3 regions of the Rhodoferax sp. RT5P35 genome follow, and region 3 is predicted to be linked to each of the others. Evidence: predicted binding sites of a transcription regulator. Region 3 holds the regulator's gene; each other region holds the start of a gene.
The links. Region 3 encodes FNR, which switches genes on or off when oxygen is low (the NO sensors DNR and NnrR bind a similar motif). Its sites were predicted from a motif close to TTGATNNNNATCAA; they were not measured.
Positions count from the first base shown of each region.

Region 1: a site for FNR is predicted at 1,970-1,983, ahead of AC097L_RS20030 (universal stress protein). Genes of this name have one in related genera too.
Region 2: a site for FNR is predicted at 2,973-2,986, ahead of AC097L_RS08735 (universal stress protein). Genes of this name have one in related genera too.

Region 1 is NZ_JBWMAX010000015.1:30,994-35,621, forward strand. It holds gene AC097L_RS20020 (histidine kinase) at 1-401, opposite strand, end outside; gene argH (argininosuccinate lyase) at 467-1,867, shown strand; gene AC097L_RS20030 (universal stress protein) at 2,048-2,479, shown strand; gene AC097L_RS20035 (response regulator) at 2,526-3,185, shown strand; gene AC097L_RS20040 (ATP-binding protein) at 3,182-4,519, shown strand; gene AC097L_RS20045 (glycosyltransferase) at 4,458-4,628, opposite strand, start outside.
Region 2 is NZ_JBWMAX010000005.1:35,761-40,388, reverse strand. It holds gene AC097L_RS08750 (HupE/UreJ family protein) at 234-860, shown strand; gene AC097L_RS08745 (HupE/UreJ family protein) at 857-1,477, shown strand; gene chrA (chromate efflux transporter) at 1,530-2,885, shown strand; gene AC097L_RS08735 (universal stress protein) at 3,049-3,477, shown strand; gene AC097L_RS08730 (cation-translocating P-type ATPase) at 3,490-4,628, shown strand, end outside.
Region 3 is NZ_JBWMAX010000004.1:117,132-121,759, reverse strand. It holds gene ccoP (cytochrome-c oxidase, cbb3-type subunit III) at 1-447, shown strand, start outside; gene ccoG (cytochrome c oxidase accessory protein CcoG) at 451-1,878, shown strand; gene AC097L_RS07205 (FixH family protein) at 2,079-2,336, shown strand; gene AC097L_RS07200 (hypothetical protein) at 2,346-2,558, shown strand; gene fnr (fumarate/nitrate reduction transcriptional regulator Fnr) at 2,575-3,294, opposite strand; gene hemN (oxygen-independent coproporphyrinogen III oxidase) at 3,420-4,628, shown strand, end outside.

The sequences.
Region 1 (4,628 bases), on a different contig from region 3:
CCAGCGCCCGCACTGGCCAGCCAGGGCACGGGGTCCAGCAGGCCGATCAAGGCCAGCATGCCGCAGCCGTACAGCCCTGCCACCGCTCCCAGCACCACGCCACCCAAGTTTTGCGCGTACTGCGGCAGGCGCGCCAATGGACGCTTCAGGCTGCAGGCGGCCAGCAGCCACACCAGCACGCCGGGCAAGGCGCCGCCGGTCCACAGCGCCAGGCGCGTCAACCAGTCCCAGGCGTTCTGCGCACCAAACAAGGCCGCCACGGCCACGGCCACTTCCACAAACAGCACCGCGCGCAAGATCACCCCGGCCTGGCAGGCATCGAACACCAGCGCCGTGCGGGACAGGGGCAGCGGCGTATCGGCCAAAGGCTGGAAGCCCGATAAAATTTGCGGTTCTTGCATATCGGCCCGATTATTGGGGATGTTCGTCCTCGCTGGTATGCCAATCACTTTCCACTTGGTATCCCATGTCTTCCCACAACCAACTCGACAAAAAATCCGAAGCCTGGTCGGCGCTGTTCTCCGAGCCTATGAGCGATCTGGTCAAGCGCTACACCTCCAGCGTGTTTTTTGACAAGCGCCTGTGGCAGGCCGACATTGCGGGCAGCCTGGCCCACGCCGAGATGCTGGCCGCGCAGGGCATCATCGCCGCGCAGGACTTTGCTGCCATCCAGCGCGGTCTGGCGCAGATCAGCGGCGACATCGAATCCGGCAACTTCGAATGGAAGCTGGACCTGGAAGACGTGCACCTGAACATCGAAGCCCGCCTGACCCAGTTGGTGGGCGATGCGGGCAAGCGCCTGCACACCGGCCGCAGCCGCAATGACCAGGTCGCCACCGACGTGCGCCTCTGGCTGCGGGGCGAAATGGATCTGATCCAGGGCCTGTTGACCGACCTGCAACTGGCCTTGGTAGCCATTGCCGACAAAAACGTGGAAGTGGTGATGCCCGGCTTCACCCACCTGCAGGTGGCCCAGCCGGTAAGCTTTGGCCACCACATGCTGGCCTACGTGGAAATGTTTGCCCGAGATGCCGAGCGCATGCTGGATGTGCGCAAACGCGTCAACCGCCTGCCGCTGGGCAGCGCCGCCCTGGCCGGTACCAGCTACCCGCTGGACCGTGAGCGCGTGGCTGCCACTTTAGGCATGGAAGGCGTTTGCCAAAACAGCCTGGACGCCGTGAGCGACCGCGACTTCGCCATCGAATTCACCGCCGCCGCCAGCATCGCCATGGTGCACATCAGCCGCCTGAGCGAGGAGCTGGTGCTGTGGATGAGCCAGAGCTTTGGCTTTATCGACATTGCCGACCGCTTTTGCACCGGCTCCAGCATCATGCCGCAGAAGAAAAACCCCGACGTGCCCGAGCTGGCGCGCGGCAAAACCGGCCGCGTGGTTGGCCACCTGATGGGCCTGATCACCCTGATGAAGGGCCAGCCCCTGGCCTACAACAAGGACAACCAGGAAGACAAGGAGCCGCTGTTCGACACCGTGGACACGCTCAAGGACACGCTGCGCATCTTTGCCGAAATGGTCGGCGGCATCACCGTCAAGCCCGAAGCCATGGAACGCGCCGCCCTGCGCGGCTACGCCACCGCCACCGACCTGGCCGACTACATGGTCAAAAAAGGCCTGCCCTTCCGCGACGCGCACGAGGTGGTGGCCCACGCGGTGAAGGCGGCCATTGTCAAGGGCGTGGACCTGTCCGAGCTGCCGCTGGACGTGCTGCAGGGCTTTAACGCCAAGATCGAACCCGACGTGTACGAATGCTTGAGCCTGCGCGGCTCGCTGAACGCCCGCAACATCCTGGGCGGCACCGCCTGGGCACAGGTGCGGGCGCAGATCGCCCGCCACCGGACGCGGTTAGGCTGAAAAGCTTGATCCGCCTATTGCTATTGAATAAATAGCTGCTTGCGTAGATAGATATTGCGCTAGCGGCCTTTTTTATCCAAATATCCTGGCCTGTACACGCCCTTGCGGCACATCAAGGGCTGTGCCTCGGTATAGGCCGCACAATGGGGTTTCTTCAACCACTTTGCGCAAAGGCTTCCCATGCTGAAACACATCTTGTTAGCCACCGACGGCTCGGCCGCTTCGGACCATGCGGTCACCATGGCGGTGGATCTGGCGCGTAAATTCGAAGCCAAATTGACGGCGCTGTACGCGGTGGACCCGTATCCGTATCTGGGCGAAGTCAACTCCCAGGGGCTCAACTACTACAAGCAGGCTGCGCAGGAAGAGGCCGCGTCGGCCCACGCCAAGGTGGCCGCGCTGTGCCAGCAAGGCACCCCGGTAGATTTTCACCCCGTGGTGGTGGAAGAACGCGATGTGGCCATCGGCATCGTGGAATACAGCCTGGCCGAAAAGGCCGACATGATCGTCGTCGGCTCCCATGGCCGCACCGGCATTGTCCGCCTGGTGCTGGGCAGCATCGCCACCAAGGTCTTGGCCGAATCCACGCTGCCGGTGCTGGTCGCCCGCTGAAGGCTTTAAGCCCGGCCTAAGCCCGCCTGCGCATACTGCCCCCCCTATGCGCTTACTCTTGGTAGAGGACGACCCCATGATCGGTGAAACCGTGCTCGACGTACTGCGCGCCGAGCACTTCGCTGTGGACTGGGTGAAAGACGGCGTGATGGCTGACACCGCCCTGCGCAGCGCGCCCTACGACTTGGTGCTGCTTGATCTGGGCCTGCCCCAGCGCGACGGACTGGACGTGCTCAAAGCCCTGCGCCAGCGCAAAGACACCACCCCGGTACTGGTGGTCACCGCCCGTGACGCGGTGACCGACCGCATTGCCGGGCTGGATGCCGGGGCCGACGACTACGTGCTCAAGCCCTATGACATCGACGAGCTGCTGGCCCGCATCCGCGCCCTGACCCGGCGCAGCGCGGGCCGCGCCGACCCGGTACTGGAGGTGCACGGCCTGCGCCTGAACCCCGCCACCTTTGAGGCCACCCGCGACGGCCAGCCCGTCACCCTCTCAAAACGCGAATGGGCTGTACTGGAGGCGCTAATGGCCCGCCCCGGCGTGGTGTTCTCGCGGGCGCAACTGGAAGAAAAGCTCTACAGCTGGAAAGACGATGTCAGCAGCAACGCCGTCGAGGTCTACATCCATGGCCTGCGCAAAAAGCTGGGGGCGGAACTCATCCAGAACGTGCGCGGCCTGGGCTACGTCATGCCCAAGCCATGAACTCGATCCGTCGGCGGCTATTGGGTTCGGTGATGACCGCCATCGTGGTGGCCGCGCTGTTCCAGGCCGCATCGGCCTACCGCGGCGCGCTGCAGCAGGCCGATGAAATGTTCGACTACCACCTGCAGCAAATGGCCTTCGCGCTGCGCAACGGCGCACCCAGCCAAACCGCGCCGGAAGACCCCTTTGATGCCGACTACGAAGTGCAGATATGGAGCGCCAACGGCGTGCAACTGTTCCAGTCGCACCGCAACCGCCTGCCTCCGCAGGCCGTGCTGGGCTTTTCGGACGTGGAGCAAAACGGCACGCGCTACCGTGTCTATTCCATCCAGACCCCGGCGCAAACCATCCAGATCGCCCAGGACCTGAGCGCCCGCCAGGCCCGCGCCCGCGCCCTGGCCGCGCGCGCCATGCTGCCCATGGCCACCATGGCCCCGCTGCTGATGATCGCGCTGTGGTGGGCCATACGCCATGCCTTGAAACCGCTGGAACGCACCCGCCAGCAGATAGCAGCCCGCGCGGTGGATGACCTGTCGCCGCTGCCTGAAGCCGACCTACCCGATGAGGTTTTGCCCCTGGTGCGCGAGCTGAACCTGCTGTTTAGCCGGGTGCACGCCGCCTTCCATGCCCAAAAATCCTTTGTGGCGAATGCCGCGCACGAGCTGCGTTCGCCGCTGACCGCCCTGAAGCTGCAAGCCCAGGCGCTGGACCGTGCGCCTGACGCGCCCACCCGCAGCATCGCCATTGCCCGCCTGCACCAGGGCATAGACCGCGCGGTGCGCCTGATGAACCAGCTGTTGGTGCTGGCCCGCCAGGAATCCGCCACCGACACGCCCGCTGAACGCATCGCGCTGCATGACCTGGTGCGCCTGGCCGTGGAAGAAGCGCTGCCACAGGCCCAGGAGCGCCACATCGACCTGGGTGTCGCACCCAGCGGCCCGGTGGTAGTGCCAGGCCATGCCGACGCGCTGCGCATCCTGCTGCGCAACCTGCTGGACAACGCGCTGAAATACACCCCCGAGCAGGGCCGGGTGGACGTTGCCATTACTTCGGACAACGGCATTACGGTGCTGACCGTGGAAGACTCCGGCCCCGGCATTGCGCCCGCCGATCTGGAAAAAGTGTTTGACCGTTTCTACCGCAGCGCCGATGCCACGGCGGGTGGCAGCGGGTTGGGCCTGGCCATTGCCCAGGCGATTGCGCAAGTGCACGGGGCTAAATTACGGCTGGACGCATCGCCCACGCTGGGTGGGCTGCGGGTGGCGCTGGTTTTTACAAACCCGCCAGCAGCTCCGCAAACGCCTGCGAGCGGCCCTGGCGCGAAGCGTTTTTAACGGCTGCGGGGTTGGGTAAACGCACCGTCTGGGCCCGTACCGCCGCCACAAACTGCGGTAGGAGGGCGGCGATCTCGTCCGCCGAATCAAGCCGGGCCATAGCCTCCAG
Region 2 (4,628 bases), on a different contig from region 3:
CGCGATTGTAGAGAACTCGGCGCACTACAGGGCACGAGTTACCACCACGTTACAGCATTTAGAGGAATTTATACAAAATAGGCCTCCAGCGCATATAAAAGCTACGCCATTAGCTATATTATTTATAGCAAATTTACCGCCCACTTTTCTGACTGCATACCCAGCTGAATCCATCCACGGGTTTTCCGCGTATGTTCTAGGGTCTTTCTACTACCAACATAGGAGCAGCGTCCATGCACATCCCTACTTCCGCGCCAAAGCGTCTCCACGGTCTACCCGCATGGCGCAAAGCCCTGGTGCTTGCGCTCGTTCTGGGGGTGCCCTGCCTGGCCCAGGCGCACTCGGAAACCGGCGCAGTAGGCGGCTTCATCAGCGGCTTTGTCCACCCCTTGAGCGGACTGGACCACATTGCGGCCATGGTGGCGGTGGGCATCTGGGGGGCATTTTTGGGCACCCCGGCGATGTGGTTGCTGCCGGTGATCTTTCCGCTGGTGATGGCCATGGGCGGAGTACTGGGCGTGCTGGGTGTGCCCATGCCCGGGGTGGAAGAAGGCATCGCCCTGTCGGGCATCGTGCTGGGCGGCATGGTGCTCACGGCGGCCCGGCCGCCGCTGTGGGTGGCCAGCGTGCTGGTGGCGATTTTTGCGATCTTCCACGGCTACGCCCACGGCGCTGAGCTGCCGCACGCGGCCAACGCCATCACCTACGCGGTGGGCTTCGTGCTGGCCACCGGGTTGTTGCACCTGGCGGGTATTGCCGTGGGCTTGCTGATCCGCTGGCAATGGGGCCGTGTGGTAGTGCGGGCCACCGGCGGGGTAATTGCAGCCACCGGCTTCGCCTTCTTGTTCGGCTTTTTGTGAACCCACGCCGCCGCCAGATGCCAGGCCTGGTCTTGACGGTCTTGCTTTGCCTGCCCGGGTTGTCGCACGCGCACAGCTCGGTGGCGGGCATGAACAGTTTTTACGGCGGGCTGTTACATCCGCTGCTGACCCTGCCCCACATGCTGGTGCTGGTAGGTCTGGGCATCTGGCTAGGCCAGCACCCGCCTTTGCGGCTGAAAACCCCCATGCTGGCGTTTGCCACCGGCTGCGCTGCCGCGCTGCTGCTGACCACCCGCATCGCCATTCCACCGTCCAGCCAAAGCGTGGTGATGGCTGTGGCACTGGGCTGCGGCATTCTGGTGGCCGCATCGGCCCGGCTGCCGGTGGGCCTGCGCGCGGGCGTGGCGGCGGTGGCGGCCATCGCCGTAGCGCTGGATTCGGGCGTGGACGGTGCCCCCACCATACAGGCTACCGTCCTGACCTTGCTCGGCACCTGGATCAGCACCACCGTGCTGGTGGCCAACGTGGCCTACTACACCGCACTGTGCCCGCAGCGCCAATGGGTGCAAATCGCCCTGCGGATTGCCGGATCGTGGATGGCGGCAGCCAGCGTGCTGGTGCTGGCGTTTGCGTTAAAGGGCATGCCGTTGGGGTGAAACACGGCGGGGCTGGCACACTGCGGGCAGTGCCACTTTGAGAGCCCCTCACATGCCGCCCGTGCCGCCCGTATCTTTCACCGAAGCCCTGAAGTTCTGGTTCAAGCTGGGCTGCATTAGCTTTGGCGGCCCGGCCGGGCAGATTGCCATCATGCACCGCGAACTGGTGGAGCAAAAACGCTGGATCAGCGAAAAGCGCTTTCTGCACGCCCTGAACTACTGCATGCTGCTGCCCGGCCCCGAGGCGCAGCAGCTGGCCACCTACATCGGCTGGCTGCTGCACCGCACCTGGGGCGGGGTGGCGGCAGGCGCGCTGTTTGTGCTGCCGTCGCTGTTCATCCTGATTGGCCTGAGCTGGGTGTACGTAGCCTTTGGGGCCGTGCCCTGGGTGGCCGGGCTGCTGTACGGTATCAAGCCTGCGGTGGCGGCGCTGGTGGTGCAGGCGGTGCACCGCATCGGCAGCAAGACATTGAAGAAACCGAGCACTGCGCCTGTCCTGTGGTCGGTAGCAGCTACCAGTTTTGTAGCGTTATATATCTTTGCCGTGCCCTTTCCGGCCATCGTGCTGGGTGCAGCGTTGATCGGATGGTGGGGGTCCAAGTTCGCACCCGGCCAGTTCAGCGGCGGCGGGCATGGCGCGGCCAAGGCAGGCCAATTGGGTCATGGTCCTGCGCTGATCGACGACGACACGCCCACCCCAGCCCACGCGCGCTACAAAGCTAGCCGCCTGTTCACAGTACTGGCCGTGGGCGCGGCGCTGTGGCTGCTGCCCATGGCCGCCTTGGTGGTGTGGAGCGGCTGGCACTCCGCCCTGGCGCAGATGGGCTGGTTTTTCACCAAGGCCGCCATGCTGACCTTTGGCGGTGCCTACGCCGTGCTGCCTTATGTGTACCAGGGCGCGGTGGAGCAGTTTGGCTGGCTGACAGGAACGCAAATGATCGACGGCCTGGCCCTGGGCGAAACCACGCCCGGCCCGCTGATCATGGTGGTGGCGTTTGTGGGCTTTGTGGGCGGCTGGAGCAAGGCGGTGCTGGGGCCGGACGCGCTGTTTCTGGGCGCAGCGCTGGCCGCCACGGTGGTCACCTGGTTCACCTTTTTGCCATCGTTCATCTTCATCCTGGCCGGTGGCCCGCTGGTGGAGAGCACCCACGGCAAGCTGCAGTTCACCGCCCCGCTCACCGCCATCACCGCCGCCGTGGTGGGCGTGATTGCCAGCCTTGCTTTGTTTTTTATAGCGCACATCGCAGTTAAGCCGGGCGCTAGCGGCTCTTTTCTTGCAAATACCGACTGGGCGGCCCTGCTGCTGGCGCTGGCCGCAGGCGTGGCCTTGATGCGCTTCAAGGTGGGCGTGATCAAGGTGATTGTGCTGTGCGCGCTGGCGGGGTGGGCGCTGCGGGTTTGGCTGTGAACCCCGTGCCGCAGCAGGCGGTGTGCGCCAGCGCACAGACCCCGAGCCCGGCATTTCGTAAAGTGGAAATCCGCACAGCCCCCACGCTTGACCTGCGTCAATGCCGCCCGCCGCAGATACCTCAAGCTGAGACGGTTCACAAATTTCCTCACCGGAGCCCCCCATGAAAATCCTTGTTGCCGTAGACGGCTCAAAGTTTGCCCTGCATGCCGTCAAGTACGCGGCCAAGCTGGTGGCGCAGTTGCAGCCGGGCAAGCACAGCATCACCCTGCTCAGCGTGCACGACGACACCGGCCTGGGCCACGCCAAGGCCTTTGTGGGCAGTGAAACGGTAGCCGACTACCTGCGCGAAATCAGTGAAAAAGAGCTCAAACCGGCCCGCAAGCTGCTCGACGCAGCAAGCATCCCGCACGACATGGTGGAGCGCACCGGCCACGTGGCCAAGGAAATTCTGGACTGCGCCCACAAGGGCAAGTTCGACCTGATCGTGCTGGGCTCCAAAGGCCGCGGGGCCATCGCCGACCTGCTGATCGGCTCGGTCGCACAGCGCGTGCTGGCCGCCGCCGAACAGCCCGTCTTGCTGGTGAAGTAAGCCATCCCCCGCATGGATGCCGCCAGTGGCCTGAGCCCTGCCCAGGCGCAGCATCGCCTGGTGCAAGACGGCCCCAACGTCCTCCCTGTGTCCCGGCCGCGCAGCGTGCTGCGGCTGGCAGGCGATGTGGTGGCCGAGCCCATGTTTTTGCTGCTGGTGGCCTGCGGTGCGCTCTACCTGGTGCTGGGCAACCGGCAAGAGGCGCTGATGCTGCTGGGCTTTGTGTTGGTGGTCATGGGCATCACCTTTGTGCAGCAGCGCCGGACCGAGCGCTCGCTGGAGGCCCTGCGCGACCTGTCCAGCCCGCTGGCCATGGTGCTGCGCGGCGGCCAGACCCTCAAAATTGCCGCCCGCGAACTGGTGTGTGGCGACACCGTGCTGCTGGCCGAGGGGGACCGCGTGCCCGCCGACCTGGAACTCACCCACACCGCCAACCTGGCGCTGGACGAATCCCTGCTCACCGGCGAATCCGTTCCAGTACAAAAACAAGCTGGTGGCGCACAGCCCGCGCAGGCCCTCTCTGGCACCCTGGTCACCCAGGGTAGCGGGCAGGGCCGCGTGGTGGCGACGGGCGAGCGCAGCGCGCTGGGCCGCATTGGCCAGTCGCTACAAGGCATTGCCGACGAGACCACCCCTATCCAGCGCGAAACCAAGGCCGTCGTCAAGACCGTGGCCCTGGTGGGGTTGGCGCTGGCCACTGCGCTGGCCCTGGCCTACGGGCTGCTGCGCGGCGACTGGCTGGGCGGGCTGCTGGCCGGGCTGACGCTGGCCATGGCCATCCTGCCCGAAGAGTTGCCTGTCATCCTGACCCTGTTTCTGGGCCTGGGGGCCTGGCGCTTGTCGCGCCAAAAGGTGCTGGCCCGCAGCATCCCCGCCGTGGAGTTGCTGGGTGCCACCACCGTGTTGTGCGTCGACAAAACCGGCACATTGACAGCCAACCGCATGGCGGTGCGGCGGCTGTGGTCGGGGAACGCGCTGTACGACAGTCTGCAAGATGCTGCCGCCCCGCTCGCCGAGTCGCTGCACGGCGTACTCGAATACACCGTGCTGGCCAGCCACCGCCGTGCCTACGACCCGATGGAGGCCGCCATCGTCGGCGCGGGCGCACAGCTGCTAGCCCGCACCGAGCACTTGCACGCTGACTGGACCCT
Region 3 (4,628 bases):
AAGGGCTTTCCCAACCTGACCGACGGCGATTGGCTGCACGGTGGCACGCCCGACAAAATCCTGGAAACCATCACCCATGGCCGCATCGGTGTAATGCCGCCCATGGCCGCTGCCGTGGGCACGCCCGACGATGTGAAGAACGTGGCCAACTACGTGCTCAGCCTGTCGGGCAGCCCCAACGATTCGCTGCGTGCCGCTCTGGGCAAGTCCAAATTCTCGGTCTGCGCGGCCTGCCACGGCGTGGGCGGCAAGGGCAACCAGGCCATCGGCGCACCCAATCTGTCGGACGACATCTGGCTGCACGGCTGGGGCGAGGCGGCCATCATCGCCATGGTCAACAACGGCAAAACCAACCAGATGCCCGCCCAAGAGACCAAGCTGACCGAGGCGCAAATCCACGTACTGGCCAGCTACGTGTGGGGCCTATCGAACAAGCCGACACCGTAGGCCATGCGCAAAACCATCCCCATCACCCCGATAGCCGCCGAAGGCGAGGAACTGGTGTCGCTGTACGCGGCCCAGCCCAAGATCTATCCGCGCTCGGTGCAGGGCCTGTTTGCCCGCTGGCGCTGGGGCATGGTGTTGCTGACGCAACTGGTGTTCTACGGCCTGCCGTGGCTGCAGTACGGCGAGCGCCAGGCGGTGCTGCTGGACCTGGCGGCGCGGCGGTTTTATCTGTTTGGCCTGGTGCTGTACCCGCAGGATTTCATCTACCTTACGGGCCTGCTGGTGGTGTCGGCCCTGTCGCTGTTTTTGTTCACCGCCGTGGCCGGGCGGCTGTGGTGCGGCTTTACCTGCCCGCAAACGGTGTACAGCGAGATCTTCATGTGGATAGAGCGCCGCATCGAGGGCGATCGGGGTGCCCGCATGCGCCTGGACGGCGGCCCCCTGTCTGCCCACAAGATCGGCAAGAAGTGGGCCAAGCATGCAGTGTGGATGCTGCTGTCACTGTGGACCGGCTTCACCTTTGTGTCGTATTTCACCCCCACCCAAGACCTGCTGCAGGAGTCGCTGCAGCTGAACTTCGGCTCGTGGGAGGTCTTTTGGGGCCTGTTTTACAGCGCGGCTACCTACGGCAATGCGGGCTTCATGCGCGAGCAGGTATGCAAGTACATGTGCCCCTACGCCCGCTTTCAGAGCGCCATGTTCGACAAGGACACGCTCATCGTCAGCTATGACGCCAACCGGGGTGAGCCGCGCGGTGCCCGTTCCCGCAAAGCCGACCCTGCGGCGCTGGGCCTGGGGTCGTGCGTGGACTGCACCCTGTGCGTGCAGGTCTGCCCCACCGGCATCGACATCCGCCAGGGCCTGCAGTACGAGTGCATCAACTGCGCGGCCTGTGTGGACGTGTGCGATGGGGTGATGGACAAAATGGGCTATGCCCGCGGCCTGATCCGCTTTGCCACCGAGAACGGCATGGCCGGGGGCTGGACGGCCCGCCAGATCCTGCGCAGGGTGCTGCGGCCCCGGGTGCTGGTTTACACCGCGCTGCTATGGACCCTGATGCTGTGCCTGGGCATCAGCCTGGCACTGCGCACCCCGCTGAAGGTGGACGTGGTGCGCGACCGCGCCGCCCTGTCGCGCATTGTGGCCGGGGGCCAGCTAGAGAACGTTTACCGCCTGCAGGTGATGAACGCCACCGAATCGCCCCAGCGCTACACGCTATCGGCCCACGGGCTGGACGGGCTGGCCGGATTGGAAGTTGCATCGGAAACCGAGGTGGAGGTGGGTGCCGTGCAGTCGCGCTGGGTGGCGGTGCGCCTGCACATCCCCTATGGCTCGGCCACGCCGGGTTCGCACCCGGTGGTGTTTGACATCGCCAGTGCCGACGGCAAAGACCGCGTATCCGAGAAATCCACGTTTATCGTGCCCCGCTAATTACTCACCCCCAGGCTGCAGTGCTTCGCATCTTTCGCCAACCCCCCTCGAACCGGTTTACCAAAACCGATTCGACACGCAGGGGGCAACACCAGCAGCCGGGCATTGCCAGTTCTGCGGTGTTTCTGGAAAGTGTGCGTTCTGCCCGCATGCTGGGTGGGGAATAGCTAGATGCCTTGTTCACATTAAGGAGAAAGTCCATGTCTGAAAAAACTTCGCAACCCTGGTGGAAATACGGCCACGTGTGGCTGGTCATCTCCGGCCCGCTGATCGTGGTGGTAGCCGCTCTTGTTACGGCCTGGCTGGCCTTCACCCGGCAAGATCCGGTGCTGGCGCAGGACTATTACCGCCAGGGCCTGGAGATCAACAAGACGCTGGCCCTGCAGGGCACCCTGGCCCCAGCCGAGCAAGCGCGCAACCACGCCGCCACGCCCCCCGGCGCGGTGCGGCAGAAGTAGGCGGGCAGCATGGCAGTACAACGCATCACCAGTGTGCTGTGGTCGGGATTTTTGGGCGCTTGTTTGCTGGAGGGTCTGGTGTTTGCGGTGGTGGACCCTAGCAGCTTGCACTGGCTGGGCCAGCCGCTGGACCTGTCACGCCAGGGCGTGTACAGCCTGTCTTTCTTTGCCTTCTGGGCCGTGGCGGCAATGATCAGCAGCCTGACCCTGCTGGTAGGCTAGCCGGTAGGCGCTGCAACTATAAACAGGGCTGAAGATTAACGATGCGCTTCAAGGCCTCGGCATCGAGGATGCGGATGTGGCGCTGTTTGACCTCCACCATCCCGTCCTCGGCAAACTTGGAGAAGGTGCGGCTCACCGTTTCCAGCTTCAGGCCCAGGTAGCTGCCGATCTCTTCGCGCGTCATGCGCAGCACCAACTCCAGCGGTGAGAAGCCGCGCGCATGCAGGCGCTGCACCAGGTTCAGCAAAAAAGCCGCCAGCCGCTCCTCTGCCCGCATGCTGCCCAGCAGCAGCATCACGCCGTGCTCGCGCACGATTTCGCGGCTCATGATCTTGTGCACATGGCGCTGCAGGGCGTTGACCTCGCGCGACAGTTCTTCGATGCGGTCAAACGGCATCTCGCAGACCTCGGCATCCTCCAGCGCCACCGCGTCGCAGGTGTGCTGGTCGTTGACGATGCCGTCCAGCCCGATGATCTCACCCGCCATCTGAAAACCCGTGACCTGGTCGCGCCCGTCCTCGGTGGTGATGGAGGTTTTGAAAAACCCGGTGCGGATAGCGTACAGCGCGGTAAACGCCTCGCCATTGCGGAACAGCGTGGCCCCGCGTTTGACCTTGCGGCGCACGGCCACCAGATCGTCTATACGGTTTAACTCGTCTTGGTTCAGGCCCAGTGGCATGCACAGCTCACGCAGATTGCAGTTCGAGCAGGCAACTTTGATGGCGATAGGGGTCATGCGCGCAGTAGGGGCTTTTGTAAACAACCATTCTCGCCACAAGCATCTGCAGGCGGCTTGATCTAGGTCAAGTAAGGCGTGCGTCCTTCGCGGCACAGTGCATAGATGCAACCAAAGCGCTTTTTATGACCTGTGTTTCGACTGAACTTTTAAAGCGCTTTGACGTGCCGGGGCCGCGCTACACCTCCTACCCCACCGCCGACCGCTTCGTGGAAGCCTTCCGCGGCGAGGACTACGCCCGCGCCCTGCGCCTGCGCCGGGACACCGCCACCGCTCTGCCGCTGTCGCTCTACGTGCACATCCCGTTTTGCGAATCGCTGTGCTACTACTGCGCCTGCAACAAGATCATCACCAAGCGCCACGAACGCGGCGCGGCCTACCTGCAGTACCTGGAGCGCGAAATGGCCCTGCACACCGCCCAGCTCGGCACGGGCCGGGTGGTCAGCCAGTTGCACCTGGGCGGCGGCAGCCCCACGTTTTTGAGCGATGACGAACTGGCCCAGCTGATGGCCCTGCTGCGCCGCCACTTCAGCCTGGCCCCGGGCGGCGAATACGCCATCGAGGTCGATCCGCGCACCGTGGATGCCACACGGCTGGCGGCCCTGGCGGCGCTGGGCTTCAACCGCCTGAGCTTTGGCGTGCAGGATTTCGATGCCGACGTACAAAAGGCCGTGCACCGCGTGCAGCCCGCCGAGCAGGTGTTTGGGCTGGTGGCCGAAGCCCGCCGCTTAGGCTTCGAATCCATCAACACCGACCTGATCTACGGCCTGCCGCGCCAAACACCCACCTCGTTTGCCCACACGCTGGAGCAGATCGTGGCGCTGCGCCCCGACCGTATCGCCCTGTACGCCTACGCCCACCTGCCCGAGCGCTTCAAGCCGCAGCGCCGCATCCTCAACGCCGAGCTGCCCAGCGGCGCGGCCAAGCTGGCCATGCTGTCGCAGGCGCTGGACGCGCTCATCGGCGCGGGCTACGTTTACGTGGGCATGGACCATTTCGCCCTGCCCAACGACGCGCTGGCCGTGGCCAAGCGCCAGGGGCGGCTGCACCGCAACTTCCAGGGCTACAGCACCCAGCCCGACTGCGACCTGGTCGGCCTGGGCGTGTCGGCCATTGGCCGCATCGGCCCCACCTACAGCCAGAATGCCAAGACCCTGGAGGCCTACTGCGACATGATCGACCAGGGCCAGCTGCCGGTGGTGCGCGGCCTGGCCCTGAACCGCGACGACGTGGTGCGCCGCGCCATCATCATGGCCATTATGTGCCAGGGCATGGTGCAGTTTGAATCCATTGAACTGGCCTACCTGGTGGACTTCAAAGCCACGTTTGCCGCC